Regions from separate parts of the Peribacillus sp. FSL P2-0133 genome, predicted to be linked through region 3. Evidence: riboswitches for the same ligand, from Rfam matches in the RefSeq annotation. Region 3 holds a riboswitch; each other region holds the start of a gene.
What was found. A riboswitch is a leader RNA that binds a small molecule or an ion and turns the genes downstream of it on or off. The one in region 3 is predicted to bind thiamine pyrophosphate.
Positions count from the first base shown of each region.

Region 1: linked by a shared signal. The riboswitch ahead of tenA (thiaminase II) and the one ahead of MKY17_RS20660 (ABC transporter substrate-binding protein) in region 3 are both predicted to bind thiamine pyrophosphate.
Region 2: linked by a shared signal. The riboswitch ahead of tenA (thiaminase II) and the one ahead of MKY17_RS20660 (ABC transporter substrate-binding protein) in region 3 are both predicted to bind thiamine pyrophosphate.
Region 4: linked by a shared signal. The riboswitch ahead of thiC (phosphomethylpyrimidine synthase ThiC) and the one ahead of MKY17_RS20660 (ABC transporter substrate-binding protein) in region 3 are both predicted to bind thiamine pyrophosphate.

Region 1 is NZ_CP150254.1:1,441,511-1,449,165, forward strand. Features, by position in the region: gene MKY17_RS06935 (MFS transporter) at 1-1,108, shown strand, start outside; gene thiE (thiamine phosphate synthase) at 1,147-1,779, opposite strand; gene thiM (hydroxyethylthiazole kinase) at 1,760-2,575, opposite strand; gene thiD (bifunctional hydroxymethylpyrimidine kinase/phosphomethylpyrimidine kinase) at 2,572-3,378, opposite strand; gene thiW (energy coupling factor transporter S component ThiW) at 3,347-3,868, opposite strand; gene tenA (thiaminase II) at 3,884-4,573, opposite strand; TPP riboswitch at 4,663-4,767, opposite strand; SAM riboswitch class I at 4,926-5,030, shown strand; gene MKY17_RS06965 (Fur-regulated basic protein FbpA) at 5,207-5,395, shown strand; gene MKY17_RS06970 (aspartyl-phosphate phosphatase Spo0E family protein) at 5,651-5,845, shown strand; gene MKY17_RS06975 (GNAT family N-acetyltransferase) at 5,914-6,420, opposite strand; gene MKY17_RS06980 (GDSL-type esterase/lipase family protein) at 6,638-7,339, shown strand; gene MKY17_RS06985 (ABC transporter ATP-binding protein) at 7,390-7,655, opposite strand, start outside.
Region 2 is NZ_CP150254.1:2,482,446-2,490,100, forward strand. Features, by position in the region: gene MKY17_RS11895 (acyl-CoA dehydrogenase family protein) at 1-969, shown strand, start outside; gene menB (1,4-dihydroxy-2-naphthoyl-CoA synthase) at 1,139-1,939, shown strand; gene MKY17_RS11905 (AMP-binding protein) at 1,958-3,595, shown strand; gene MKY17_RS11910 (SDR family NAD(P)-dependent oxidoreductase) at 3,648-4,394, shown strand; TPP riboswitch at 4,530-4,658, shown strand; gene tenA (thiaminase II) at 4,793-5,476, shown strand; gene MKY17_RS11920 (ECF transporter S component) at 5,491-6,075, shown strand; gene MKY17_RS11925 (ABC transporter ATP-binding protein) at 6,088-7,551, shown strand; gene MKY17_RS11930 (energy-coupling factor transporter transmembrane component T) at 7,552-7,655, shown strand, end outside.
Region 3 is NZ_CP150254.1:4,294,457-4,302,111, forward strand. Features, by position in the region: gene MKY17_RS20640 (TatD family hydrolase) at 1-338, opposite strand, end outside; gene MKY17_RS20645 (ABC transporter ATP-binding protein) at 354-1,097, opposite strand; gene MKY17_RS20650 (ABC transporter permease) at 1,081-1,863, opposite strand; gene MKY17_RS20655 (thiamine-binding protein) at 1,860-2,144, opposite strand; gene MKY17_RS20660 (ABC transporter substrate-binding protein) at 2,156-3,160, opposite strand; TPP riboswitch at 3,295-3,403, opposite strand; gene MKY17_RS20665 (protein-glutamine gamma-glutamyltransferase) at 3,706-4,533, shown strand; gene rarD (EamA family transporter RarD) at 4,627-5,556, opposite strand; gene MKY17_RS20675 (amidohydrolase) at 5,637-7,238, opposite strand; gene MKY17_RS20680 (acyl--CoA ligase) at 7,391-7,655, opposite strand, start outside.
Region 4 is NZ_CP150254.1:831,812-839,466, reverse strand. Features, by position in the region: gene MKY17_RS04055 (hypothetical protein) at 1-142, opposite strand, end outside; gene thiC (phosphomethylpyrimidine synthase ThiC) at 165-1,946, opposite strand; TPP riboswitch at 2,082-2,196, opposite strand; gene MKY17_RS04045 (HAD family hydrolase) at 2,312-3,100, opposite strand; gene MKY17_RS04040 (histidine phosphatase family protein) at 3,271-3,804, opposite strand; gene MKY17_RS04035 (hypothetical protein) at 4,039-4,491, opposite strand; partial or broken gene MKY17_RS04030 (zinc-binding dehydrogenase) at 4,817-5,507, opposite strand; gene MKY17_RS04025 (glycerophosphodiester phosphodiesterase) at 5,554-6,411, opposite strand; gene MKY17_RS04020 (ATP-binding protein) at 7,126-7,655, shown strand, end outside.

The sequences.
Region 1 (7,655 bases), 2.9 Mb from region 3:
CATTATTGTTGCTTTGAAACAGGAATGGAACTTAACCAGTGAGCAGGTTGGCTGGATTGGGAGCATAAATTCTATCGGAATGGCTGTTGGAGCCGTATTCTTTGGTGCGATGGCCGACAGGGTCGGACGGAAGAATGTCTTTATCATTACATTATTATTGTTTTCAATCGCAAGTGGCCTGTCTGCAGCAGTCAGTACACTCAGCTTGTTCTTGATATTGCGATTTTTGATTGGAATGGGACTTGGAGGAGAACTTCCGGTTGCCTCGACATTGGTCTCTGAAAGTGTTGAAGCAAGTAAAAGGGGAAGGGTTGTCGTCCTTCTTGAAAGTTTTTGGGCGGTTGGCTGGATTTTGGCAGCACTCATATCCTACTTCATCATTCCGGCTTATGGTTGGCGTGTTGCATTGTTATTGAGCGCAGTTCCAGCTTTATATGCGCTGTATCTGCGCTTGAAACTGCCGGATTCACCGAAGTATACGGAACTAGAAAAAAAGCAGAGACCGTCTATATTAAGCAATATGAAAAGTGTCTGGAAAAAGGAATACTCCCGTCAGACCCTTGTATTATGGATTCTATGGTTTTGCGTGGTCTTTTCTTATTATGGGATGTTTTTATGGCTGCCAAGTGTGATGGTCTTAAAAGGCTTCAGCATGATTCAAAGTTTTGAATATGTTTTGATCATGACGCTTGCACAGCTTCCGGGCTATTTTTCAGCTGCATGGCTGATAGAGAAGCTGGGACGTAAATTCGTTTTGATCACATACTTAATTGGAACCGCCGTTAGTGCCTTTTTCTTTGGATCGTCAGAGGGGCTGGCACTGCTGATAGTTTCCGGGATGTTCCTATCTTTCTTCAACCTGGGGGCATGGGGTGCACTTTATGCATATACACCTGAGCAGTATCCAACAGCAGTTCGTGGTACAGGTGCTGGGTTAGCTGCAGGGATCGGAAGGATTGGCGGTGTCCTTGGACCGTTGCTTGTAGGGTATTTAGTTGCCGCAGACACACCGATTTCATCGATTTTCACCATTTTTACAATCGCTATTCTAGTGGGTGCCATTGCCGTAGCTTTTGGGAAGGAAACAAAGAATACCGTTTTGACATAAACAAAAGGAAGGGGACTGTAATCAGTCCCCTCTTTTCATTAATTAAAGTCTTTTATGATTTTTAAAAGGGATTCGGAGGCTCTCTTCGGACTATCTGCATTCATGATGGCCGATACGACTGCGGTACCGGATAGCCCGCTATCAGAAAGAGTGGAAATGTTATCTGCAGTGATACCCCCGATGGCTACGGCGGGAATGGATACGCTGCGGCAAATTTCCTCCAGATCCCCAATGGCCATTAGGGTTGCATCTTGTTTGGTCTTTGTAGGGAAAACTGAACCGACTCCGATATAGTCTGCTCCATTTCGTTCGGCTTCGAGAGCTTCTTCAAGAGTGGAGACAGATACACCTACAATCATATCTTCAGGAACCATTTGTTTGACGACAGGCAGTGGAAGGTCATCTTGCCCAATATGAATTCCGTCCGCTGCAACCGCAAGGGCTATATCCACCCGGTCGTTGATGATAAGGGGAATGGACAGCTCGTTCAATAACTGTTTTAATGCAGAAGCTTTTTTATAAAAGGAAAGGGAGGAATTGTTTTTCTCTCTAAGTTGTACGATCGAGACTCCTCCTGAAACCGATTCTGCAATGATTCTGGCCAATTCTTCTAATGCTAGGGATTCTTCCGTAACTAAATACAGGCTTAAATCAATTTGGGACTTCTTCATTTATTTTCACCTCATGCATCCAGATTTCCTTATCCATTCTTGATATTGCATCGATTAATCGCACGCGAAACGTTCCTGTTCCTTCATCTTTTTGAAGGTTTGCAGCAGCTAGTTCCCCTGAAATGCTCATGGTAGAGATACCGGCAATTGCCGCAGAATAGAAATCGTCGGTGACTCCGGAAAAAGTGCCGATAAGTGCGGTGGACATGCAGCCGGTACCTGTAACATTAGTTAAAAGGAGGTTCCCATTGTCGATGATGGACGTATGTTTTCCGTCGCTGACCGCATCCTTAGCTCCGCTGACCACGACGATACTGTTCAATTTATTTGCTGCTTGTGCAGCCAGCTCTGCATTGCTAATCGCTAGTTCCCCCGAATCCACCCCGCGTGTAACGTTATCCCCACCCATCAATGAAAGAATCTCACTCGCATTCCCGCGAATGATTTGGAAAGTAACCTTACTAAGGAGCTCTTTGACCTGCTCTGTACGATAGGGGGTGGCACCAACTCCCACCGGGTCCAAAATGACCGGGATATCCAGGGCATTTGCCGTCTTACCGGCAATCACCATTGCTTCAAAGGCTTTATCATCGATCGTACCGAAATTCAAGACCAATGCATCTGCTAATTTGACCATATCCGCCACTTCTCTTGGGCTCGAAGTCATTACTGGTGAACCACCGATGGCAAGGGTGGCATTTGCACAGTCGTTGACCGTAACAAAGTTGGTGATTTGGTGAATGAGTGGTTTTCTTTCTTTTACCTTCACGAATAAATCGGCTGCAGAAACCTTCATATTAATTCACTCCGTTCTTTTTTTGAAAATGAATGAAAATGGTGGACAGGTCCATGACCTTTGCCGATTGAAAAGCTATTGCGTATCGCTTCAGAAATATAGGTCTTGGCCTGTTCGATCGACTGTTGCAATGGCAGCCCATTTGCCAGGTTTGATGTAATGGCAGATGATAGAGTACAGCCCGTGCCATGAGTGTTTTTCGTATGAATGCGCTCTCCCTTGATCCATTGGAAGTCAGTCCCATCATAAAAAAGGTCATTTGGATTTCCTGCTGCATGGCCTCCTTTAAGTAAAACGGCTTTGGGACCCATTTCTTGTATTGAAATGCATGCCTTGTAGAAATCTTGTTCCGTTCGAATCGACAAGCCAGTAAGTACTTCCGCTTCCGGTACATTTGGGGTTACAAGTGTTGCAAGCGGAAGCAAATCCATTTTTAAGGCAGAGACAGCCTTTTCGCCGAGCAAATGATGGCCGCTTTTGGAAATCATGACAGGGTCAAGGATAACGATGGCAGGCAAGAAGGTTTTAAGGGACGCAGCGACAGTTTCCACGATTTCTTTTGATCCAAGCATGCCTATTTTTACTGCATCGACATGAATATCTTCAAAGATAGCTGCAATTTGATCTGATATGATTGCTGTTTCAATTGGCTGTACTGAACGGACTTCCATTGTATTTTGTGCGGTTACGGCTGTGATGGCAGACATTCCAAAGACACCATGTGCAGAAAATGTTTTTAAATCCGCTTGTATTCCAGCGCCGCCCCCTGAATCAGAGCCTGCGATGGTTAATGCTGTTTTCATAAAAAAACCCCTTCATATAATTATTTTTTAGAAGTATTTTAAGTAATATGAAAGCTAAAATCGCACCAGCGAATGAACTGAGCATAAAAGCCGGTAAAAAACCAAAAAGAGCAGCTTTTTCTCCCAATAGGAGGAGGGCAAGTGGATAACAGGCTAGGGAACCGAGAATACCGGTCCCGATCACTTCCCCTAAACAGGCGAATTTTAAGCTTTGTGTTTTTCGATAAAGGATGGCAGCCAAAAGTGCACCGATCATGCTCCCGGGAAAGGCAAAAATTGAACCGGTACCAGACATGTTTCTAATGATGGAAACTAAAAAAGCTTGTGTCACAGCATAAGCTGGCCCCAATAGAACGGCAGTCATGACATTTGCCAGATGCTGAATAGGAAAGACCTTTGCAAATCCTGCAGGTATGAAAATAAATGAACTGGTCAGCGTCGTTATAGCCGTGATCATGGCAGTCAACGTCAGTTTCTTGATAGGATTCATCATCATGTCAACGACCTACAGCGGCCAATCCTGCTCATTTTGAACCATATCCCAGAATAAATATTCATATCGGGAAGTAACCAAAAAGTGCTTTTCTAATCTAAGAAGTTCCGTTTCTGGCATGCCTTCCGTCAATTCTTCCAACAAAGCGATCAGCCATTTGTGTGCTTCACCGAATTCAGGAGATGAATAGGACCTTATCCAATCTGCGTAGCGATTGTTTTCCAATGCTGCTCCATTTTGTTCTTTTAATAGCAAACCGATTTCATAATAATCCCAAGCGCAGGGCAGGAGACAGGCGATCAAGTCTGCCAAAGTCCCATGCTGAGCTGCATTTAGCATGTATCCTGTATAGGCTAGAGTGGTTGGAGTAGGCTCTGTATCTTCCAATTCCTTGGAACTGATCCCGAATTCGGAAGCATAATGCCGATGAATATCCATTTCCACTTGAAGGGTTTCATTTAAAATACTCGCAAACTTTGCCATGGTTTCGATGTTATGAGCTTTGATGACACCTAAAGCAAAGAGCTTGGAATAATCCATAAGATAGATATAGTCCTGCTTCAGGTAATAGGCAAATTTGTTTTCAGGAAGCGTACCATTTCCAATTGCCTGGACAAAGGGATGTGAATGGTTCCTTTTCCAAATTTCTTTTGACCGTGCATGTAGTCTATCACTGAATGGTTCTAATTTAACATTCTCCATTGTTCATCCTCCTTTAGAATGGATCTCCTTGTTAATGAAAAAACCCGTTCCTGAATACGGAACGGGGTAGATGGATATAGTCTGTAAATGGACGATATCATCCACTTCCCTCCGCCGGTATGAGCCGGTTCAGGTTCAAAGGGTCCGGAACTAATTCCATCTCAGTCTTAAAAAAGACTCCCCTAGTGGTGTGAATTGTATGTAATTACTGACATCATATCAGAAAGACAAGAAAATGCAACCCGCATTTGAAAGAGGGACCATTTTATGTCCAGGAAAAAAGGGAGAACCAGGTAATTGACTTTTGATAGTTATTAGGATAAAATCATGTCTACATCATTTATATATCGATTTCTTATCCAGAGAGGTGGAGGGACTTGGCCCAACGAAACCTCGGCAGCGGACCCGTTTTGGGAACTGTGCTAAATCCAACAAGCATATGCTTGGAAGATAAGAAGAGCCGTACGGACACTGTCAGCCTCTTCTTGAATTAGAAGGGGCTTTTATTTTTGGGAAATAACGTTTAGTGACATAATGGAAAAGGTATATATAATTTGGTGAAAATCAAACAAGTTGATAAAGTTTAGCTAACTAGAAGCAGGCTCTAGGAAGACTAGGAAAGGAGCCATTTACATGGCAGAATTATTTAAGAGGATTGAACAGAGGAAGGCAAAGCTTATTGAAGAGTTATTGGCCAATGGAGTATACAAAACCTCTGATGAAAGGCACCTTTATGATGCCCCATTAAAAGTACTTGAAGATGAATATAAGATTGTTATAAATAGACCAAATACTGAGTCACCTTCTGAATGGATGACATAGTAAACGATGGACTATATTTTGGGTTTTTGGATAAGGGATATGATGTAAGCATTCGCAGTCTACACTAGTGGATGCTTTTTTTGCGTTTGATAGAAAATGACACAAAATATACATAATTTTAGAATGAAATAGTCATTTTGTCACATTTATCCTTTAAAATAACACATTTAATTTCTGAAAAATAGTTGATTTTTACTAGTAGTTTCATTATGATGAAAGTGTAAAAATATTGAATAAATGGGAGGTGGCTATATAATGCCTTGCCGTAAGGTAACGATAGAAAAAGTAGAAGAGAAGAGAAAAGAAATGATCAACTTGGCAGCAATTTACGGCTTAACAAGTCTGCTAACTGTTCAAGCCAGTCAAGAATTGGATATGCTATTAAATGCGTTAACAAGTAAAAGAGATTCTGAACATTTTCCCCTCCAGAAAGCATATAGGTATTTTTAAATTAGCCAATTCGACCTCGATTAATATGAAAAAGCTACTGCTCAAGGCAATAGCTCTAAAGAATAATATTAAATTTCGACACGTTTACCAAGAATGACCAAATCCCGCTCAATGCCATCCAGCTCGGCAACTTGAGGTAAATGTGCCCATTCTTCAAACCCGAATTTGGAAAAAAGCTTAAGGCTTGGTGTATTGTGGGCGAATATGAAACCCAATAGAGTCTTAACACCTAATTTTGGACTCAATTCAATGGCCTTTTGAATCGAAATTTGTCCGATTCCTTTTCCCCGGAAATAATCATCAATATAAATGCTGATTTCGGCAGTGGAATTATATGCCGGTCGGCCATAGAAGGATTGGAAGCTCATCCATCCAGCAGTTTTCCCTTCTATAGTAATGATAAATAGCGGTCTACTTTCTGAATGATGTTCCTCAAACCATTTAACCCTCGATTGGACGGATACAGGTTCCGTATCTGCCGTGACCATTCTTGAAGCAATTGTCGAATTATATATTTCAACAATTCTGGGTAGATCAGATAGTTCTGCCTCTCTAAACTCTATGTGCTCTTCCATGATTTAAACTCCTAACTATCATTTATTCAATCTCCAGAATGAAGGGTAATCCCGTTTTTTGTTTAAGGGACGGTGAATGACACTCAATCCATTGAAAGTTTTATATTATCATACACTCTTAAATCTTTATCTGACAATTTTTTTATGTTAAGACTGCAGATTTTTTGGGTATGTAAAAGATTAAATACTTCTAGTAAAGAGACAAGAGGAGAACCAAATGAAAAAATTGGCAGGTTTATTGATTATAGTACTAGTTATATGTTTTGCTGCATATGAATTTCAGGCCTCGGAGTCGGAAGATGTGCAAAGGGTGATGGCTTTTGGAGATTCATTAACCTATGGAAAAGGGGATAAGGACGGAGAAGGATATATAGAAGGCCTTGAGGATGAATTGAATAATCCGCAATCCGAACAAAAAGTGAGTTTTTGGAATTACGGTATAAAAGGCCAGGAAACGGATGGGGTGATGAAACAGCTTGATGATTACCGCATTAAAACGAAACTTGATGAAGCCGATACTTTCATCGTTTATATTGGAACGAATGACTTGATCAATAGCAACGGCGGGGACTTGAAGAAAATAAGTGACCGAAAAATCAATGAGGGTAAACGGGAGTATATCAGCCATCTGAAAAAGATTACATCAACATTGATAGAGGCAAACGATAAAGCGGATATTCTGGTAGTAGGATTATATAACCCAATTAAAGACAATCAAAAACTTGAAAAGCACATTCGCGATTATAACCTGTCAATAAAGGGAATAGCGGATAAAGATAAAAGGATGTTATTCATTCCTACAAATGATCTTTTTGAAGATAAAAAGAAAACAGAGTATTTCAGTGATAAGTTACATCCGAATGAAAAAGGGTATCAGCTCATTGCGAATCGGGTTTTGGAAAGTTATGATTTCAAATGAAAGCAAAAATGCACAGGAAGGCTTTCTGTGCATTTTTGCCCGCAAAGTAGCTAGGAATTTGATATCGCTTTTAGTTGAGGGAACTGCAAGTCATGGAGCTGCTTGTATCTGCCGTTGTTTTGCAATAACTGTTGATGTGTTCCTTTTTCATGAACCTGCCCTTTTTCCAGAACGATAATTTGATCAGCATCATGAATGGTCGATAAACGATGTGCAATTACTATTGAAGTCCGGTTTTTCATTAAACGTGACAATGCCTGCTGGATCAAATGTTCGGATTCTGTATCCAAGGCCGCCGTTGCTTCATCGAGAATGA
Region 2 (7,655 bases), 1.8 Mb from region 3:
AGCGGTGCGGACTGTGTGACAACGGGGATAGCTGCTGAGGAGATAGGTCGTGGTGATTTCAATCTCACTTACGCGGTGATGTTGAATGCATTAATCGGTGAAATTATCAATAATCATGCTAGCGAGGAACTGAAAAAGGAGTGGCTTCCCAAAATATCAAGTGGTGAAAAAATTGTTGGCATTGCCATTACGGAGCCATCCGCCGGTACGGATGCAGGCGGAATTAAAACAACAGCTGTACATAAAGGAAATAAGTATGTGCTTAATGGAGAAAAGTCTGGAATAAGTGTAGCTATGTGTGGAGATGCCTTTGTTTTATTTGCAAAGACGGAACCTGAATGGGGAAATCGAGGGATAAGTGCTTTCCTGGTTCCTGCCGATATTCCGGGTGTTGAATGTAGAGGGTACACGGACATGGGGAATATCCCCATTGGAAGAGGTTCGATATATTTAACCGATGTAGAGATTCCGGAAGAGTATATGATCGGTCTTCAAAATAAAGGGTTTTCCCAAGTGATGAATGGGTTCGATTTAAGTCGGCTGTTAATAGGGCTGCAATGTGTGGGCACCGCTTCACAAAGTATCGATGAAACCATCGAATATGTGAAAATCAGACATTCATTTGGTAAACCGTTGGCGACATATCAAGGGGTCTCCTTCCCCATTGTGACCCACTATACCCAATTAGAACTGGTGAAGTGGCAAGCCTACCGAGGACTTTGGCTTCGTGACCAAGGGCTGAATCATAGTAAAGAATCGGCTTCCGTTAAGTGGTTAGGTCCTAAATATAGTGTAGAAGCTATCCATGAATGTTTACTGTTGAATGGTCATTATGCTTATACGAAGGAAATGCCTCTTGAGCAACGCTTGCGTGATGTGATTGGGTTGGAAATTGGTGATGGCACTGCACAAGCCAATATGATGGTCATTGCAAAGGACATTATAGGAAAGGAGTTCCGTTCTCATTAATCCAATGGATTAGTATTTTTACATTCAGTTGAAACGGAAAATATTACGAAGAAATCGAAATTATTTACAGTCGTATTAGGTACCGATTAAGTTCGCAATTAACAGTGAATTGATGTGATACAAGGCAAAACATTCTTAATAGACTAAGATAATGAAGGGAATGAAAACGATGGAATTAACAGATGTAATCTATGAAAAAAAAGGTGGAATTGCAAAGATAACAATGAACAGACCTAAAGTTTACAATGCTTTTCGTGCCAGAACCATTCAGGAATTAATTTGGGCTTTCCGGGACGCTTGGGATGATAATCGTGTTGGTATAGTGATTCTGACTGGAGCAGGTGAGAAGGCATTTTGTGTAGGTGGAGATCAAAAAGAAAAGGGAGAGGAAGGGGGATATAATCATTCGGGTGGTTTAGGAGGTGGAATGGGACTGGAAATCGAAACGCTGCACCAAACGATCCGCAACATTCCTAAGCCGGTCATTGCAGCGGTTAATGGGTTTGCCATCGGAGGCGGGCATGTCCTTCATGTCATTTGTGACCTAACAATTGCATCTGACACGGCAAAATTTGGCCAGAGTGGGCCAAAGGTCGGTAGTTATGATGCAGGTTTTGGTTCAGCTTATTTAGCACGGATTGTCGGAGAAAAGAAAGCAAGGGAAATCTGGTATTTATGTGAACAATATTCTGCACAAGAAGCAAAAGAAATGGGACTTGTAAACAAAATCGTTGCCTCGGAACAACTGCACGAGGCAGCAGAAGAATGGGCAAGAAAGATCCTTGATAAGAGTCCTACTGCGCTAAAAATGCTCAAATATTCCTTTAATGCAGATAGTGCTAACATTCAAGGGATTTCTCAACTATCGATGGGCAGTTTAGCGATGTTTTACAATACAAAAGAATCGGAAGAAGGAAAAAACGCCTTCCTAGAAAAGAGGCCTGTAGATTTTAAAAAATTCAGAGGTTGATGAGGGGGATGAAAACTGGTGAAATTGGAGACGGTTTTGACTCAGGAATATGTGGGGGAATTTCAAGGCGTTTGGCCAAACCGAACCATCTTGGATTACTTGAATGATGCTATAGTAAAGCATCCAGATAAGATGGCGATTATCGATAAAAAAAGTAGTTTTACTTATAAGCAGCTTGGTAAGTTGGTCGATCGGATCGCTTTGGGTCTCTTGCATATAGGATTGGGTAAGGGGGATGTTGTCTCTTTTCAACTGCCTAACTGGAATGAATTTATAATCTTGCACTATGCTATTACAAGAATCGGTGCCATTAGCAATCCATTGATACCTATTTATCGAGATAGGGAAATTGGCTATATGGTTGGGATGGCAGAATCTAAAATGATTGTTGTACCAGAGTATTTCCGTGGGTTTTATTACCCTGACATGATTGAAAGACTAAGTCATCAATGGCCATCAATGAAACATATATATGTGATTGGTGACAGTGCGCCGAATGGGATGAAACTGTTCTCCTCCTTATTTGAGGAACCTTGGGAAGACAGGATGGATTCATCCATTTTGGATGAAATCACACATGACCCTAATGATGTGACTGAAATTATCTTTACCTCGGGAACCACAGGGAGTCCAAAAGGAGTTATGCATACACATAATACTCTTTGTATATCAACGAATTATTGGATTGACCGCCTACATTTAACATCCGATGATGTTCTTTTCATGGCGTCAACGTTCGCCCATCAAACAGGTTTTGGTTATGGAGTTAGGCTCCCTACTCATATTGGAGGTACGGGAGTCTATCAAGACATTTGGAATCCGAGAGAGTTTATTGAATGGGTTGAGAGGGAAAAGATAACGTTTACGGCCGGAGCTACTCCTTTTCTGCAAGATACGGTTCAAATGGAGGGGATAGAAAGGTATGACCTTAATTCGCTACGAGTCTTCGTAGCTTTAGGTGCCCCGATTCCCAGGCATTTAGTAAAGGAAGCCATGGAAAAAGTACCGTTCAAGATATTGTCAGGATGGGGGCAAACAGAAGATGGCTTGGTAACCTTGACGAGACTTGAAGATCCAGAAGAAAAACTGACGAATACCGATGGAATTCCGTTTCCGGGAATGGAACTAAAGGTCGTCGATTTTGAAGGGGAGGTCTGTGCCCCGAATATAGAAGGCTCTTTATTAGTAAAGGGTCCGGCTCTTTTTGTCGGCTATTTTAAACGGATCGATGATACTTTAGCTGAGTATAGTGACGGATGGTTCATTACCGGTGATCGAGCATTCATGGATGAAGACGGATATATTCGAATTTCTGGAAGAAACAAAGACATAATCATACGTGGCGGTGAAAATATTCCAGTCGCTTATGTAGAAAATGTATTATATGAACACCCGGATATTTCTAGTGCTCAGGTTATTGCGGTTCCAGATTCCCGTCTTCAGGAAAAAGCATGTGCATGTATCAGCATGAAAACGGGCAAGAGCCCGATCACGATGGATTCCATGCAGGAATTTCTCTCGGAAAAGGGTTTGGCCAAACAATATTGGCCTGAATTTCTTGAAATAATGGATGATTTTCCTCGTACGGCAAGCGGGAAAATCCAGAAATTCCGGCTCCGGGAAATGATAAATGAAAAGATAATCGACAATATATAAGCAGTTTAAATAAATCCATATTGACTAAATGGTGAAAGCGGAGGGAAATATGATGAATAAAAGAATGGCATTTATTACCGGTGCTGGAAGCGGAATTGGCAGAGAGATTGCAAAAAAATTGGCTTCTCGCAATTTTAACATCATAGTGGCTGATATAAATCATAAAAATGCTGAGGAAACGGTTTCTTTAATCGAAAAGTCGGGTTTTGAAGCTAGAGCGGTCCATTGTGATGTAACGAAATTAGAAAGTGTTAAAAAAGCCGTTGAAGAATCAGTGAACCATTATCATAGAATAGATATATTGGTTAATAATGCAGGCTGGGATAAGGTGGAACCTTTTTTAAAAAGTGATCCTAGCACTTGGAAAAGGATTATCGATATTAATTTACTTGGGCAGATCCATACTTGCAAGGAAATTTTACCTCTCATGATTGAAAATGGTTACGGAAAGGTAGTGAATATTGCATCCGATGCAGCTAGAGTAGGATCAAGTGGAGAGGCAGTTTATTCGGCTGCTAAGGGAGGGGTGATTGCCTTCACAAAAACGATAGCAAGAGAAATGGCACGTCACAAACTCAACATCAATTGTATTGCGCCAGGTCCTGCTGATACGCCCCTATTTCAAGAAATAGGCTCTTATAATGAAGGTATAGCAGGCGCCTTGGAAAAAGCGATTCCATTTCGTCGGCTAGCTCAACCAGAGGACATTGCCAATGCCGTTGCCTATTTCGTTTCGGAAGATGCCGGGTATATTACGGGGCAAACTCTTTCCGTAAATGGTGGATTAACAATGGTTTAATCAATCAAGTTAGGTGGTTATGCAAGATTGAAAGGCTAGTAAACCTAAAGCATTAGGTTGAAAACTTTTTCTAATACGTTTGACAATTGGATTTATCGTGTTAATATAAAGGCAAATGAAAATTAAATATACAATTTGTACCACTAGGGGTGCTTTATAGGTAAAAGTTGATTTTACCGCAGAAGCTGAGATTAAAGTATGACTTTAAGACCCTTAGAACCTGATCTGGTTTATACCAGCGTAGGGAAGTGGGGTCTGGAACAATACGTTTCTGTATTTTTTCAAGTACAACCACTTTCTTTACGTTTAAGAAAGTGGTTTTTTGTTTGCAAAAAATGGGGTGATAAAGGTTTTTTTCTGTAAGATTCATTGAAAAATACAATTTGGAGGTAATGGACATGAAGTTTTCAGAGGAAATTCGTCGGGAAGTTGATCATATTTGGGAAGCTAGTTTTAATCACCCGTTTGTTGCAGGAATAGGAGATGGCACATTACCATTGGAGTGTTTTCGTTTTTATGTCATGCAAGATGCCTATTATTTATCTCATTTTGCCAGGGTTCAAGCTTTAGGGGCAGTAAAAGCTACAGATTTACATACAACAAGCAGGCTTGCCGGCCATGCACAAGGAACATATGAAGCGGAGTTGAGGCTTCATGAGAATTTTTCTGAGAGATTAGGCATCACAAAAGAAGAAAGGGAAAAGTTCAAACCTGCCCCGACTGCTTATGCTTATACTTCCCATATGTATCGTGCAGCTTATTCGGGACATTTAGGGGATGTTATTGCAGCTATCTTGCCGTGTTACTGGCTGTATTATGAAATAGGTGAAAAGCTGCAAGGGTGCGTACCCGAAGAGCCGATTTATCAAGAATGGATAGCGGCTTACGGAGGAGAGTGGTTCCGCACTTTGGTGGAAGAACAAATTGCGAGGCTTGATGAGATTGCTGAAAAAGTAACAGACGAAGATAAGGAGAGAATGAAAGAGCATTTTATCCTTAGCAGCCAATATGAATACTCATTTTGGGAAATGGCTTATCGTTTAGAGACATGGCCTGTGCATCAGGAAACACTAGAAGTATAAAGGAGAATGAAATAATGAAAAAAGGATTGAAATTAACTGATATATTAGTCACGATCGTGATTGCGGTAGCATTTGGAATCGTTTATATCCTTTGGGGTTCGATTTACTATTCCGTTAAACCATTAGGATTACATCTGGATCAACTTATTTATGGAATGTGGTTTATAGCTGGTCCCGTCGCCTTTTTAATTTTACGGAAACCGGGTGTGGCACTTTTGGCGGAGATTGCTGCAGCTTCCGGGGAATTCTTTCTAGGTTCTCCTTGGGGGCTGACCGTACTGTTATATGGGGTGGTCCAAGGTTTGTTCGCGGAGCTGGTGTTCATGGCGTTCAAATATAAAAAATTCAATATGTCGGTGGCTGTTTTAGCTGCGATAGCTTCCTGCCTTGCATCAGTAATAATGGATTTTGCATACGGGGAAATAGGTGCGCTTTCTACTTGGAATCTTTTGTTGTTCATGATAGCGAGGTTTGTGGGTTCCATATTCTTTGCAGGTGTGACTGCCTATTATCTAGTCAAGGTTCTGGAAGCAACAGGAGTAACCAATCTTGTTCGTCCGGTTACAAGTAAAGATTATGCAGAACTGGATCAAAAGTAGAGGTTGAGGGCCATGGAACCAATCGTTTCAGTTGAGAAGTTAAGAATGAAATTTCCCGGTGATGAATCTTTGATATTCAAGGATCTATCCTTATCGTTTGATAAAGGAGAAAAAGTGTTATTGTTGGGACCATCAGGGTGTGGTAAATCCACACTTCTGCAAGTGTTAAGCGGATTGATTCCGAATTCCATCGAAGTACCGATGAAAGCGGATAAATTGAAATGCCCTTCTTCATGGGGATATGTTTTTCAAGACCCTGATAGTCAGTTTTGCATGCCATTTGCCGATGAGGAAATTGCCTTCGTACTTGAGAATCTTTCCATCCCTAGAGAAGAAATGAGAGAGAAGATCCAAAATCATTTCCGTAAAGTAGGATTGAACCTAGGCCATACAAGTATAGAAACATTATCAGGCGGGATGAAACAGCGTCTGGCAATCGCTTCAGTATTGGCCCTTGAACCAGAAGTAATATTTTTAGATGAACCGACCGCCATGCTTGATCCGGAAGGAACAAAAGAAATCTGGGACTTATTGAAGGAAGTCGGACGAGACAAAACGGTTATTATCGTCGAGCATAAAATTGACCATGTTTTAGAATTCATCGAACGAATCGTGCTTTTAAACGATGAAGGTCAAATCATGGCTGATGGTCCAAGAGACACCATTCTTTCACAATATAAAAATGAAATGAAAGAACATGGAATTTGGTTCCCTGGTGTTTGGGATGAATATGTAAATGAGTATGCACCAATTCGTGAACACAAATTTACAGATGGTTCACTCCTTATGCATGTGCAAGGATTTAGCGGTTTTCGGAATAAAGAGGAAAAAATCAAGGTTGAAGAGCTGAAGGTTCATTCAGGGGAATGGATTGTAATCAGGGGAGAAAATGGCGCGGGGAAGAGTACTCTTTTGCATGCACTGATGCAGTTCATAAAAACGAATGGTAAGTATGAATTAATGGGGACCCCCATTAAAAGGGTGAAAAACCCAACGGATCATATGACGTTTGTCTTTCAAAATCCCGAGTTTCAGTTCGTTGCAAATACTGTATATGAAGAGATTGCCTATTCATTGCGAATTGACAAAAGGCCGCAACAAGAAATAGATGAGAGAGTCCAATCATTGCTTAAAGTGTTCCGCCTTGAGGCGCATCGGGATAAACATCCGTTTCAATTATCAATGGGTCAAAAGCGTCGCTTAAGCGTAGCTGCTTCAATCGTAATAGACAAAAAAATCATTCTACTTGATGAGCCAACCTTTGGCCAAGATTCGAAAAATACCTTTGCATTACTGGAATGGTTTGAGGAATATCGAAGGCGCGGAATAACAGTGATCATGGTAACTCATGATGATCATATTTCAAAGAACTTTGCAACAAGGATCTGGACGGTTAAGGACGGAAACGTAATAAGTGATGAAAACATTGCGCAATCAGGATTATTGGAGACCAAAGTTAAAAGGAGTGTCATGTAGATGAATGTTTCAAATGCAGAAACATGGCTCCATAGAATTAATCCAAGCCTTAAACTTGGTGTACTGATTGTGTTATGCATCGTGGCGTTATTCATTCATGACCT
Region 3 (7,655 bases):
ATATACGCTGAGTTATCAATATCGGGATTTTCCTGCCTTAAGTAATAGGGCAGCCCAACCTCACCTATGGCAACCATATCTTGACGATGTTCCCGCATCCAGTTCAAAAGTTCGTTCACTTCTTCATCGCTTGGGAGGGGCTGCTCTGGATGAAAACCAAAGGCAGGCTTTATTCGTGAATCCTTCAGTGAGAGCTGATAATTGTTAATCGAAGAGGCCAAATTCATGGAAACAGACAGTAAGGATTCCATATGAACCATTTCCATGTCAGTCAGAATCTGCTTCCGCTTAACAACATCATACCGGTCCAAATGGATATGACTGTCGATGATCCTCAAGTTTAATCGCCTCCCTTAAATAGAAAAAGTTGGTTTCAGTGCTGCATATAAGTCTCTCTTCAAATGAAAAAACTCATCACTAAGAAGCTGTTCTTCACTTCTTGGCCTTGGAAATGGAATTTCCACTTCTTTGATGACAGCAGCCGGTTTTGCTGATAACACATAAATCCTATCTGAAAGGAAAACCGCTTCATCTATGCTATGCGTAACAAAAAGCACCGACCTCCGATTTTCTTCCCAAACCGACAACAGCCATTTTTGCATTTGCAATCTTGTCAGTTCATCCAAGGCAGAAAAGGGTTCGTCCAAGCACATCAAGTCCTGTGGACTTAAGATACTCCGGATGAATGCGGCCCTTTGCTTCATGCCACCAGATAATTCATGCGGATATGCTTTCTCGTACTCTTCTAATCCAGCTTTCATCAAAAGGGCTTTTGCCTTTTCTTTATCTCTGACCCCAGCAAGTTCACTTCCAAGCAAAACATTTTCCAATACCGTCCTCCAAGGTAAAAGGGAAGGCTGCTGAGGCATATAGCTGATATGGCCCTTTAAGCCATTTATCTTTTTACCATCCAGTGAAATGATGCCATGATCCGGCTTCAAAATGCCGCCGATCAAGTGGAACAATGTACTTTTACCGCTGCCTGATGGCCCAAGGATCGTGACAAATTCTCCTTCATCCACATGGAAATTCATCTTCTCCAATATATTCTGTTTATCATCGAAAGAATAGGAGACGTCTTTAATTTCCAGCTTCATCCTTTTCGCCCTCCTTTCTCTTCCAAGAAACTAAGTATTTCTCCAGGATGGTGATGATTCCAAAAAAGATCAGGCTCATTCCCATGATGATGAAAATGGCAACAAACACCCGATCTGTCCTGAACGCAGAGGAAGCGAGAGTCATATAAACACCAATCCCCGATTTTGCTCCAAGCCATTCCGAAATAACCGCACCCATTACACTATAGGTGGCTGAAATTTTCAGGCCGGAGAAAATGAACGGAATCGAGTGAGGAAGTTCCAGCTTCCAAAATAACTGATTTTTTCCCGCTCCCATCATCTTGAAATAATGCTTAAGTTCGTATGGTGTCTGGCGAAAACCTTCCAATGATGCAACCGCCACCGGAAAAAAACATACAAGCGAAATCACTATTAACTTAGGCAGCATGCCAAAGCCAAACCAGATCACCAAGAGCGGCGCCAAAACAATGATGGGTATATTTTGTGATAGTATGAGCAGAGGATAAACCGCGTCCTTCACACCGGGAAATAGGTGTAAAATTGCCGCGATCAATAAGCCGATGCAGCTTCCAATAAAAAAACCCGACAACGCAAGCTCGGTTGTGGATATAAGGTGTCCGTAAAGATTGCGGGACGACTCAATTCCTTCAATGAAAATGGCCGATGGAGCGGGAAGCAGCCATTCTTCGACTTTCAATAAGACTGTCACTGACTCCCATACTATCAGCAACAATAATAAAAGAAAGAAGGGAGCCCCCTTCTTCCAAATTCCCCTTCCGATCATGCGCGATATTTCTCCGTTAACGTATCCATCGTAATCCCGCTTGGCTGATATAATATTTTCACTTGGGAAATGACATTCGGCGATCCTATTTCAATCATTCTTACATTCATTTTTTCTATCACGGCAAAAAGTTCGGAAAGCTCACCCTCCATTGTCGTTTCTAGCGGGTGAACCTCATACTTGACACCTGATTCTTCAATGATCTTGATTGCTTCATCGACCATAGGGATGACATTTTCCCCTTTAGGAATAATCTGTATACTAATTAATGAGTTGGCCATTGTATTTCCTCCTATTTTGGTAAAAATTCATTGGTAAATGCCTTTTCAGGATCGAAATCACCTTCAAGAAGCTTATTTTCAGTCATCCAATCACTGTAATTCTTCCAAATTTCAAGCTTTTGTTCACCCCATCGCGGAGCATCATCCTGATACTTGTCTGCAAGCCACTCCTGGCTTTTCTTCACTAGTTTTGCATCAAGATCCGGTGCAGACTTAATTAATATGTCCGCTGCATCGTCAGGATTCTTGATCGCAAACTGGTACCCTTTCGAAGCTGCTTGAACGAATGCTTTAACAGTCTCCGGATCTTCTTTTATCATCTTTTCATTCGTAGTTAATACAGGCGTATAGTAATCAAGCTTATCAGAGTATTCGGTTAAGTAAACCATATTAAGCTTTTCATTTCGCAATTCAGCCTCAATGCCTGTCCATCCATAATAAATCCAGGCAAAATCTATATCCCTTTTAACCGAAGTGAAAAAATCCGTGTCTCCTGTATTGACTATATCCACTTTATTTACATCCGCATTTTCTTTTTTCATGAGTGAATCAATGATGGCCTTTTCAACCGGAGACCCCCAGCCGCCATACGTTTTCCCTTCAAAATCCTTGGGAGTTTTAATGTTCTTTGCCTCAGGGGAAGCGAATCCCGAGGTATTATGCTGAATGACGGCAGCTACCGAAACAATCGGCACGCCCTGCACGCGGGCCTGCGTTATGCCCTCCTGGTAACTCACGCCAAATTCAGATTTCCCTGAAGCGACAAGCTTATCAGCTCCGGCTTCACCTGGCATGATAATTTCCACATCAAGACCTTGTTCTTTAAAATAACCTTTTTCCTTGGCTACATACAATCCTGTATGGTTTGTATTCGGTGTCCAATCGAGCACGACCGATACTTTTTTTAATTTTTCATTTCCTTCATTTTTAGATGCTTCTTCTTTTTCATTAGTTCCGCCTGCACCGCATCCAGCCAAAAGGAACAACGAAGTTAACAGTGGCAAGAATTTATTCAAGTCATTATCCTCCTACACATCATATAAGTTCCATATGCCGGAACCATAATGGGGCTCCAGGGTTTATTCAAATACTGGATAAAAAAGCAAAAAACGCCCGAAGATGAATTCGGACGTTAACATACAAAACAGAAAATCAGTAATAATATGTTCCCTCCGCTGGCATCATCCAGATCAGGTTCAAAGAGTCAGCATCTAAAGGATGCAATCTCAGCCAGCATACTGGCCCCCCTACATTTCTCGCACATATGAACTTTTCTCTCTCATTATATCAATTCATGGGGAAAAAGGAATACTAATTTGCTTCTTCTCGCTAATTGGAAAGGTATTCCTTGCACTCTAGGATATCTAGCAAAACATCTTTTGGAATGAAAGCAATAAAATTCTGCCTCTTTTCATTCCAATCATTCTCGGCTGCAACGGTGGCTGACACGTTCCAAATAGTCAATTCAAAGCTTGCATTCATATAATGAGCATTACATGTAGACATTTTTGTTTACCGGTTTTTAAACCGTTAATTTCATAAGCAAAAGGTGGATATGATCATGATAAAGATTAATCACAAATGGTTAGATGTCAGTCAAATCCAACCAGGAATAGCATCTGCTAAATCGCTTGAAATTGTCCAATTGCTGGCGGAGGATTCTAACGTTTTTGAATATCGGAACTTTGGAGAGTTTAATTTCGAGATTCAACTGAGGAATCGAGTCATTGCGGCAGCTATTGCGTTGGATAAAAGTAATGTAGAATTTTCCACACTTGAGGAATCGGAATCCAATAAACAATATTGGCGCCTTTCAAAGGATGGCACCTTTACCCTTCAGCCAGGGATTCTCCCTCATGCTGCAATCGTTGACATTTTCATAAATGGAAGGCTTTATGCTTTCGAATGCGGGACAGCAATAGTCGTCACTTTTTTAAAGGCCATTTTGGATTTAATCGGCCCGAGGAATTTCGACAACCTTTTTTCAAACCTAGTTTTATATGACTGGCACCCTCCACAAAATATGGCTCTCATCATTCATCAAGGAAGGGATTATTCACCAGGTGATTGCGTTTACTTCAAAAACCCTGAACACGACGAGGCAACTCCTGAATGGCAAGGTGAAAATGCCATATTATTAGGAAATAACCTCTTTTATGGCCACGGGATCGGGATTACCAGTGCACAGGGAATCATCACTGAATTAAATAGCAATAGAAAGCCGTTCGCCACCATATCAGCATTCCTGACAGATCATATCATTTTCCTGGATAGTTCCTTCTATAATAAATTCCAACTAAATATCCCCCGTGCAAAGCCTGATCACAGTCCTGTCAGCCTTTCCAATTGTATTGTTTCTGAAATAGGTTCGAATATTTACCTTTCATGACCCTGGCATTTCCCCTATGCCGTATAGCCGTTTCATTAAATACCAGCATAAAAAAAATGCTTGGGGAGAAATCTCCCAAGCATTTTTTGTTATTCACGCACCAATATTCCCTTTGCCTTTGAACCTGCGGGCACTTGCCTGACCCCATTTCGTTATGGATAATGTATAAACAGCCAAGGCTGACCATATGAACAAAAAGGCTAAAAGATGTGCTTTAGTAAAACTTTCATGATAGACGAATACCCCGATCAATAAAGATAAGGTCGGAGCGATATACTGAAAAATGCCAAGCATCGATAACGGGATCTTCTCCGCCCCTTTCGCAAAATATAAAAGAGGCAATGCCGTGACAATCCCGCCGCCCACCAACAGCAGGCTTGTGCTTCCCTCTGTAAAGAATTGCATTTCTGACCTGTTCATCAAGTATATCAGGTAACCCAGGGCAAGAGGCGTTACCATCATCGTTTCGAGCGTCAGCCCGATCGCCGATTCGGCCTTGATCATTTTTTTTGCCAGACCGTATAATCCGAACGTCATGGCCAAAACAAGAGAGATCCACGGGATCGTGCCAAAATGAATGCCAAGGATCAAGACTCCGATTCCTGCAAGCAGGAATGAAATGATTTGGGCCCTGCTCAATTTTTCTTTTAAGACTATCACTCCCAATAGTACACTGACTAGCGGATTGATATAATATCCAAGGCTCGTGTCGAGGATCCGTCCTGAGTTAACGGCCCAGATGAACACTCCCCAATTAGCTGTAACAAGCAGTGACGCCGTTAGTAATGCAGCAAAGAGTTTGGGATTTCCCAATATGTTTTTGACATAAACAAGAAACGCTTGCCATTTTTTCATGAACATCAATAAAACCAGCATGAACACGAAAGACCATAATACCCTCTGAGCTAAAATTTCTGTTGCACCGACTCCCTGAAGGAACTTCCAGTAAATCGGCACGACTCCCCACATCATGTAAGAAAGGGCTGCATAGATCGCCCCTTCTTTTTGTTCATCCACTTTCATAACAAGCCTTCTTTCCATTTACATTCCTTTATCTAATTCCATCTAACAATTTTGTATTCGCATTTCTTTTTTTGCAACTGTTATTTTTTATCATACATGATTTTGTCATCGATGACCGTCATGACCGCCTCAGCTTTTAGGAGATCATCCGGCGCAACAGTAAAAACATCCAGATTAAACACGGTAAAATCGGCATCGTACCCTTCAATGATCACACCGCGACGTTTTTCCTGGCCGATTGCTGCAGCACTCCCTTTTGTATACAGTGCGAAAGCCTCGTATAGGGAAAGCCTTTCGCCCAAGCCATATACGGTCCGGTCCTCACTGTTGATTTTCATCCTTGTGACAGCTGCATGAATGCCCAAAATTGGATTTAATGGTTCAATGGGTGCATCCGACCCTCCCGCACAAATGATGCCCAACTTCAAATAGGTTTTCCAAGCATAGGATGATTCCAATAGATCGGCTGGAACCTTTTCTTCCACCCACGGGAAATCGGACGGGACGAAACCCGGTTGGATATCAAAGATTACCGGCAGCTTTGCCGCCCGCTCCAACAGCTCCGGCCGGACAATCTGCGCATGGATGAGCCGGTCTCTCTGCCCCTTTTTCGGGGGGAGGGCTTCTATTGCATTCAAGACGTATTCAAAAGCGAGATCGCCAATCGCATGGACAGCAATCGGCATTCCGGCATCCCTTGCTTTTTTCACCCATTCCTGAAGCTCGTTTTCAGTGAATATCGCGACTCCATTCGTATCCTCTTGATCTACATAAGGCTCGCTCAACAGGGCTGTGCGTCCGCCCAAGGAGCCGTCGGTAAATATCTTCATGCTGTCGAATTTGATATATCGCGTACCTTTCTGATAGCCGCCGCCTGCTGCCAGCATTTCTTCAAACGCTTCGTGATGGACGAGCAAATTGGCGCGAAAGGCCATTTCCCGGTCCTCGATTACCGATTTAAACGCCTGATATGTCGGCATGAAGCCATTGTAATAATGGAGGTCCTCTGTATGTCCGCCAGTCAAACCTAGCTTATATGCGTCTTCTATGGCCTCTGTGAGCGCGTTTTCGATATACTCTTGATCAATGCCGGGAAGACTGTCTAAAATAAGGCTCTGCGCCTGACTTTCTTTAAATAAACCATTCAAACGTCCGTCAGGATAACGGCAGATCACCCCGCCTGAAGGTTCTTTTATATCTTCTTTAATATCCGCTTCCAAAAGGGCGCGGGAATTGACCACCAAGGCATGACGGCAGATCCTTTTCAATACGATGGGATGTTCTGTCGATATCGCGTCAAGCTCATCCCGTAATATCAATTCAGGACTCGGCCATTCATTTTCATTCCACCCTTCGGCAACAATCCACTTTCCAGCCGGGGTTTTTGAGCACTTTTCCTTCAAGGATTTCAAGATGGACTCCCTGCTATCCATCAAAGAGAGGTCTAAACGTAGCAGCCTTTCACCATGCCCGACCAAATGAAGGTGACTATCCACTAATCCCGGCAGCATCGTTTGTCCATTTAAGTCGATTTCCCTGGAAATATTGCCGGCATATTCATTTTTCAAATAGTCCAGGCTGCCAGTATCAACAATTACCCCCTTTTCAGTGAAGACTGCCTCTACTTGATCGTTTTCTTTAATCATCGTATAAATCGACCCATTGAACCATAACGTTCCCATTCCGGCTTTACACTCCTTATTAAATGATTGTTACTGTGCAGATATGCAGTAAGTGTACCATCTCATATCATGAATTCCCAAATTTATGCTTTTATCCAAACACCTGTTAATAAAAAAACGCCAGCCGTGGGGGCTGACGGTAATGCTATCAATCAATTGTTAAGGAGTGCTTCTTCCCTTTTGCGTAAATCTACCCGTTTGATTTTACCTGATGTCGTTTTGGGCAGCTCTTCTAAAAATTCGATTTTCCTTGGATATTTATATGGGGCAGTCAATTCTTTCACGTGCGATTGGAGCGTCTGGATCAAGCCTTGACTGTTCGGATCGATATCCTCCATCAGAACTACATATGCCTTGACCACATTTCCCCTTATTTCATCAGGGCTTGCGATAACGGCACACTCTTTAACAAATGGA
Region 4 (7,655 bases), 2.3 Mb from region 3:
ACTTTGTACATTGTTGACTATAATCATTCTTTACAAATTCATGATTACAATTCTCCCGAAAAATGTTCAGCTCTCTTTTCAGCTGTTCCAATTGAGTTTCCAACTGTTTCATTTCAACTTTTATCTGGATTACCCGATTCATCGAATTCTCCCTCTCGTCGGAATCATTGATAGATTTCCCCGTCGGTTTTCCTGAATTCATTCGCTTTTTCTTTAAGCCCTTCATCGATTACCGACTCAAAACCCAGACCCTTTTCCTTCGCCAGATCACGGATGTCCTGAGAGATTCTCATACTGCAGAATTTCGGGCCGCACATTGAACAGAAATGAGCTGTTTTGGCACCTTCAGCCGGTAGAGTTTCATCATGATATTCGACCGCCCTTTCAGGATCGAGGGAAAGATTGAATTGATCTCTCCAACGAAATTCGAATCTAGCTTTCGAAAGGGCATCATCCCGTTTTCTTGCATGCGGATGACCTTTAGCAAGGTCAGCTGCGTGGGCCGCAATTTTATAAGTTATGACCCCTACCCGAACATCCTCTTTATTCGGAAGTCCCAAATGCTCTTTCGGTGTCACATAACAAAGCATGGCAGTTCCAAACCATCCGATCATGGCAGCACCAATCGCAGAAGTGATATGATCGTATCCAGGAGCTATATCCGTTGTCAATGGTCCCAGGGTATAGAATGGTGCTTCTTGACAGACTTCCAGCTGCTTATCCATATTTTCTTTAATTAAATGCATCGGTACGTGACCAGGTCCCTCCACCATGACTTGAACATCGTGCTTCCAAGCAATCTTCGTCAGTTCCCCAAGTGTTTCCAATTCAGCAAATTGTGCCTCATCGTTTGCATCTGCAATGGATCCCGGACGGAGGCCGTCACCTAATGAGAAAGAGACATCATACGCCTTCATGATTTCACAAATCTCTTCAAAGTGAGTATAGAGAAAACTTTCTTGGTGGTGGGCCAAGCACCATTGTGCCATGATGGAGCCCCCTCGGGAAACGATTCCCGTAACTCGCTTTGCTGTCATTGGGATGTATCGCAAAAGCACACCAGCGTGTATGGTGAAGTAATCGACACCTTGCTCAGCCTGCTCGATTAATGTATCCCGGAAAACTTCCCAATTTAAATCCTCCGCGACTCCATTCACTTTTTCCAATGCTTGATATATCGGAACCGTCCCAACTGGCACAGGTGAATTTCTGATAATCCATTCCCGAGTCGTGTGAATGTTCTTTCCAGTGGAAAGATCCATTATATTGTCTGCACCCCATCGTGTAGCCCAAGTCATTTTCTCCACTTCAGCTTCGATCGATGAACTAACAGCGGAATTTCCAATATTCGCATTTATTTTCACATGAAAATTACGTCCGATGATCATTGGCTCACTTTCAGGATGGTTAATATTTGCCGGAATGATAGCCCGTCCGCTAGCTACCTCTTCTCTTACAAACTCAGGGGCTACATTTTCCCTGATCGAAATGAACTCCATTTCTGGAGTAATGATACCTTTACGGGCATAATGGAGCTGGGTTACGTTTTGGCCTTTCACTGCACGCAATGGTTTTCTTTTCAATCCCGGAAAAACTTCGGCGTTGGATTGTGACTCAACTTTTTTATACCCGTTATCTTCGGGCTTTATTTCACGGCCATCATACTCTTCAACATCTTCCCGTTCCACAACCCAGCTTCGTCTAATCGGGGCAAGACCTTTACGAATATCAATGGGATAATCTGAATCCGTATAAAAACCGCTTGTGTCATAAACTCGTAAAGGCGGATTTTCCTCTTCGCCGAATGCCCCTGTAGTCGGACTTAACTTAATTTCACGCATAGGTACTTTAATATCAGGTCTAGATCCCTCAACATACACTTTTTTACTCCCGGCAAAACTGGACATAATTGAAACGTTCATGTCATTTACAGAATTACTCATCATGATTTCATTTCTCCTTTTTAAGTTCATTTAAAAAGGACAAAATCCAATCCATTTCGCACGAAAAAGCCAGATCTCATATTTAAGACCCGGCTAACGTTAGTATGACTAAAGAAATGACCAATTGAAATGTCATTGTTTAGTAGATTCTAACTTCCCCACGCTGGTATGAACCAGATCAGGTCCTGAGGGTTAAGAAGCTTAAGCGCTTCTCTCTCAGCCCAACTTTTATTGGACACCCCTAGTCTGAATAATTTAATTGATTACAGGGTAACTATATATCACCCTTTTCATTCTGTAAATAATTTGAAAGACCTAATATTTTCATTACACCTCTCCAAAATTTGTTATTTGGAGAGGACCGTTAATTATTTCCCCAGGCTCTCAAGGATTGGGTAAAGCTCCTCTAAATGCTTGATTTCATAGGTTGGAATCACTTCATTCCGTTCCTTATCATGGCGATTTATCCAAACCGACTTTATACCTACCCGTGATGCTCCAAGGATATCGGTCATTAAATTATCGCCGACCATCAATACTTCATCCTTATCAAGCTCCATGATTTCCAAGGCATGCTCAAAAATGGAGGCATCTGGTTTACCTCGTCCAAATGCGCCTGAAATCACGATTTGGTCGAAATAAGGAACCAGTTCAGGCGTAATTTCAAGTTTGGTATTTTGCAGTTCAGGAGATCCATTCGTAAGCAATAGCAATTTGTACTTCCCTTTTAATTCATCCAGAACACGGAAGGATTCTTCATAGATAAATGGCTTTTTGCGTCTCTCGGCCGGGAAACGTTCTGCCAGTTCAAGCCCAAATTCCGGATCATCGATCCCTAATGCCTTCAAACCTCTCGTCCACGCTTCTTTCCGATAAGCCGGTGCAATCCCGGCCATCTTCCGGAATTCATCATGATCATCCTGAAAATTTCCCCATAATCCCTCAAATGGGTTGATTCCGATCATTTGAGTGAATGCATATGTATCGTAAGAAGAATAAAGCTCACGTGCTTCCTTTCGCACCGCTTCTTCAAACTCGTCGACATTCAGATCATATTTCTCCTTAGCCACTTCGCATGTGGCCACAAAAGCCTCTTTTACACTTTTCTGATCCCATAGTAATGTATCATCTAAATCAAAAAAAACTGCCTTCAGCAAAATGTCCACCCCTCTTTCCCTATTATTGAATTCGTAAAAATTACACTATTACAATAATAAACCACAACCAATAAAAAAAGAATAACTATTCGGAAAATGCCTTCCTCTTTCTTAAAATAAGCAAAAATGACTTACCCTTTCTGGTGGGAAACCTAATATTTTCTCCTTTATCATCTTTCAAATACATAAAGCTTTCCATTACTGGCAATCCTGAATTTTGGACCAGTGAACCTACGTCGTATCAGCTCTTTCCTTATATATACCATGAGGGCGGCATGACTCACGATCAGAACATCCCTGTCCCCCTTTGCTAAGACCTCATCCAATACTTTATTGATTCTTCGCTCTGCGATCTTAATTTCCGCCCTTGTCTGCTTGTTGATTACCGAGCAGCAGCGAATCCAGATGGCCCAAAGGATGAACGGCAGCTTAACCTTTCCTTTAAGAGGAGGGGAAGGTATTTCCCGCAGCTCCTCCATCCGATGAACCGTACCTGGATAGATATGTTCCGCTGTCTTGACAGCTCTCGACATATCACTGCTATAACATTCCTGCCATTCCTCCACACCAAATAAAGTCGTTCCGTAAATGATATCCGCTGCATCATAGTCCTCAAACCATTGCTTCATATCATCCGCCGTCACAGGTCTCCCAGTGGGAAATTCATGTGCCACCTTAAAGTGCCGTACCAAACCAATTTTCATATATTCTCCTTTTTATCTTTTAAAATATACATTTCGTTTTCTTGTAAAAGTCCTTATCAATATATTACCCTATGTAAAACCATAAAAAAATGTATGTTGAAACTATAAAAAGCCTTACTGATCTCTCCTTGTCATTGTGTATGTTTAAAAAACCTTACGGATTGTGTCACTATAAACATTTGATTATGATAGCATCGAAAAAAGAGAAAGCATTTCGCCTTCTCCAGTTTTGGTTTATTCTATGAATTGAATTTCCGTTATCGTACATCTTTTCCTGAATTTATATTTCCCGCTCAAATCACTGAATTGATAATCATTGAGGGATTTCCCCAGTTGTTCCTTTAGCTTATCCACAGTGATTGATTCCTCAATTGTCTCTTTCCAATTTTCCTTTCCTATTAACTCTTCGAACGGAATTGTAGTCAGGACTTCATCATATATCTGGATGCTTTGATCGATGCCGAAGCTGCCATAGATACTGCCATTTTCATCAGCAAAGATATGCTCCGATTCCAATTCTTCCACCAATACTTCTAGATATTCCTTTGACTTAACAGGCTTGATGGCAATCTCTGCTTCCGCCGTTACAGGTCCCAATCTCTTATCGACGATCTCTATCGTCAATTTAACGTGAACGGGCGGATACCCAAACCCTTCACAAAGTTCTGCTGCCGAATTATATGCCATCTATACATCCTCCTTTTGTCACTATCATTATATAATATAAATACTCCATCTCATTACCAAAAACCCTTATTCAAGTTCACTTGGCATATGCTCGTTCATCAATTGAAGGGTCAGTCGTCACATTTCCGGATTCCCCTGAAACGAAAGCCACCCATTATAGTAAAAAAATCAGTGTAATCCTGATTTCTTCAGTTCAAAGGCATAATTATCATTCATATTTCACAACTCTTTTATACGTTTATTCATAATACGCCATTTACTATTTGTGAACATAACCAAAAAGTCCAATGCAGCTCCATGCATTGGACTTTTTATAAGCTTCAGATTATGGCTTTAACACCACTTTAATGCATTCATCTTCGTGATCGTTAAAGATTTGATAAGCTTCATTCGCTTTTTCGAGAGGGACTTTATCGGATATGATTTCCGTGGGGTCGAACTTTCCAGCCGTGATTTCATCAAAAAGCTTTGGCATGTAGTGAATGACTGGTGCTTGCCCCATTTTCAGGTTAATGTTCCTTTCAAATAAATTGCCTAATGGGAACATGTTATATTTGGATCCGTATACGCCAGTCAATTTGATCGTACCGAATTTACGTACGGCGTTAAGTGCAATCTCGATCGCGCTTAACGTTCCGCCCTGAAGTTTCAGCTTTTGCTCAATCGCCTCGATCGTTGATTTCTTGCCATCCATACGCATCTATGACCTCATCGGCCCCGCCTGAAGTGATTTCCTTAATGTAGCTGCCCATATCGTTATACTCGTCGAAGTTATACGCCTCAACCTTATTCATCTGTTTTGTCTTATTGAGCCTATAAGGAAGATTGTCGATTGCAATGACCCTTTTTGCGCCTTTCATCCAAGCGAACTTCTGAGCCATCAAGCCAATCGGGCCACAACCAAGTACCGCTACCGTATCATCTTTCTTGACTCCAGCGTTTTCTACACTCCAATATGCGGTTGGCAGCACATCGGACATGAACAATAGTGCCTCATCTTCAAGTTCACATGACTCTATTACAAAAAAAGCCCCGGAAAACCAGGACTCACATAATTACTTATTAATTCCCATTTTCATTGTGATTATCATGCTTGTACTCTCTTAGTACCTCGCTGAATACATCAGGATAATTAGTGAACAGCCCCGTTGCACCCCATTCAAGAGCCTTTTTCATATCCGCTCTGTCATTTACTGTATATGGATGGAATTGAAGGTCATGACTGCGAACCATCTTCACATATTGTCCATCAACCTTATTGAAGTTCGGGCCAACGCCAATTGCATATTCCTTAACGGATTCCAATTCTTCATCTGAAATGGTTGCTGGGTTCTTATAAGAATAGAGTTGCACAAGCGGTAACTTTGGATTCATGTCATGAACCTTCATAAGGCTTTCTTTACTGAACGATTGTATTAATACATTCTTGGTACGGCCTTTTGAATCCACCATTTTATATTCTTCCAGAACCTGCAAAAGTTCTTCTTCCATTCCTGGATATACTTCAGGGGACTTTGTTTCGATATAGTAATTGGCCTGCTTTCCGAACTTCTTAAAGACTTCTTCAAGAGTGGGAACCTTTAACCCTCCATATACCTCTTTTGCCAATTGCGGATATTTTTCATTAAACCATGAACCGGCATCCAGTTGCTTGATTTCTGCCAGCGTTAAATCCTTCACCAGACCTGTACCATTCGTCGTACGATCCACCTTTTCATCATGCATTGCTATCAATCTTCCATCCTTGGTCATCTGAAGATCGATTTCTATGTAGTCACCTTTCATTTGTTCTCCCAATTGATAAGCGGGAATGGTATGTTCAGGTGCATAACCAGAAGCTCCCCGATGTGCAATATTCACGATTTTCTTCTCATAAATAGATGAATTGGAATGATTTCCATTTGCAGCTGAGGCCCCCATGGAAGTAGCTTGCAATATAATGGCAGCACTCATCATACAAAAACCGAATTTCTTTATATTCGTTTTCATTTTCCCTCTCTCCCTCCTATTATTACCATCATTTTAGAAGGGGAATGTGAATCTACAGATAATATAATGTAAAGAAACAATATATTAGTCAAAATGAGTAAAATAACCTATCAAAAAAATTACCCACAGTGCTTTCATTAGTTTGTTGTACCTAACCCAATATGAATGATGGCTTAATTATTTGATTAAGCCTCTTTATCCAAAAAAATTATAAATGAGAAATGTGCTAAACATGGATACTGGTAATCTAATAAGAAAATATAAAAAGTTTCTTGGCATGTACATATTGAAATAGTAGAAAAAAACAGTCACCCAAATACCAACAACTAAACATTTACTCCTTGTTACTTAACTCCTTTCTTCGCTGTTTAATACGTCTTTAACCGTTTCATTAATACGTCAAGTCTGCTATATCCATAATAAACCATGCTTAAAGCCGATAAATTTCAGATATTAGATCAGATGTTACAATGTTGACATACCAAGGGGGCATGGACAGAATTGTTCCCTAACTCCTTGACCTCCCCTTCCGGTACTATATATAGAGAGACTATCGATGGCAAAATCTATCTTTTTCTGATTTACAAAAAACTAGTATCATATTACTATTAAGCAAACAACAGAATATTAATATTAAGGGGAATTATGTTAAAAAATTATCAATATTATCAAAACAAACACCGATTTATACTGAAAGCATTCATGGCAATGATATCCTTTTTACTATTAGTTGGGATTTCTGTATCACCTATAAGTTGGAAAGATAATCCCTACGAGATGATATTACAGGTCATTTTAATATCGGGGATGATAATTTCTCTGTTATTTTACTTAAAAACAGAAGTCAATTTTTATAAAACCCTATTCATTTTCTTAATTACTGTTTATTTATACGGAAAATTCTTGATATTTCCAGATACCGCAATCATGCTGGCTTTATTTGCTTTAGCACCCTTGATTCCCATTTTTCTCTTTGATAAAATCGGGTTTTATATTGTCGCCACTTTAAATTTCATATTAGGTCCCGCTTCCATCTTGATCATTTCAAAATCGGATCTTCAATATACTTATGAATATGTCGCTTTGGATAGTTTCGGCAACACGCTTAATTTCATCGCTATACAAATCATATTGGTATTCGTATTCATAGGAACCAATAATAGGGTGGAATCCAC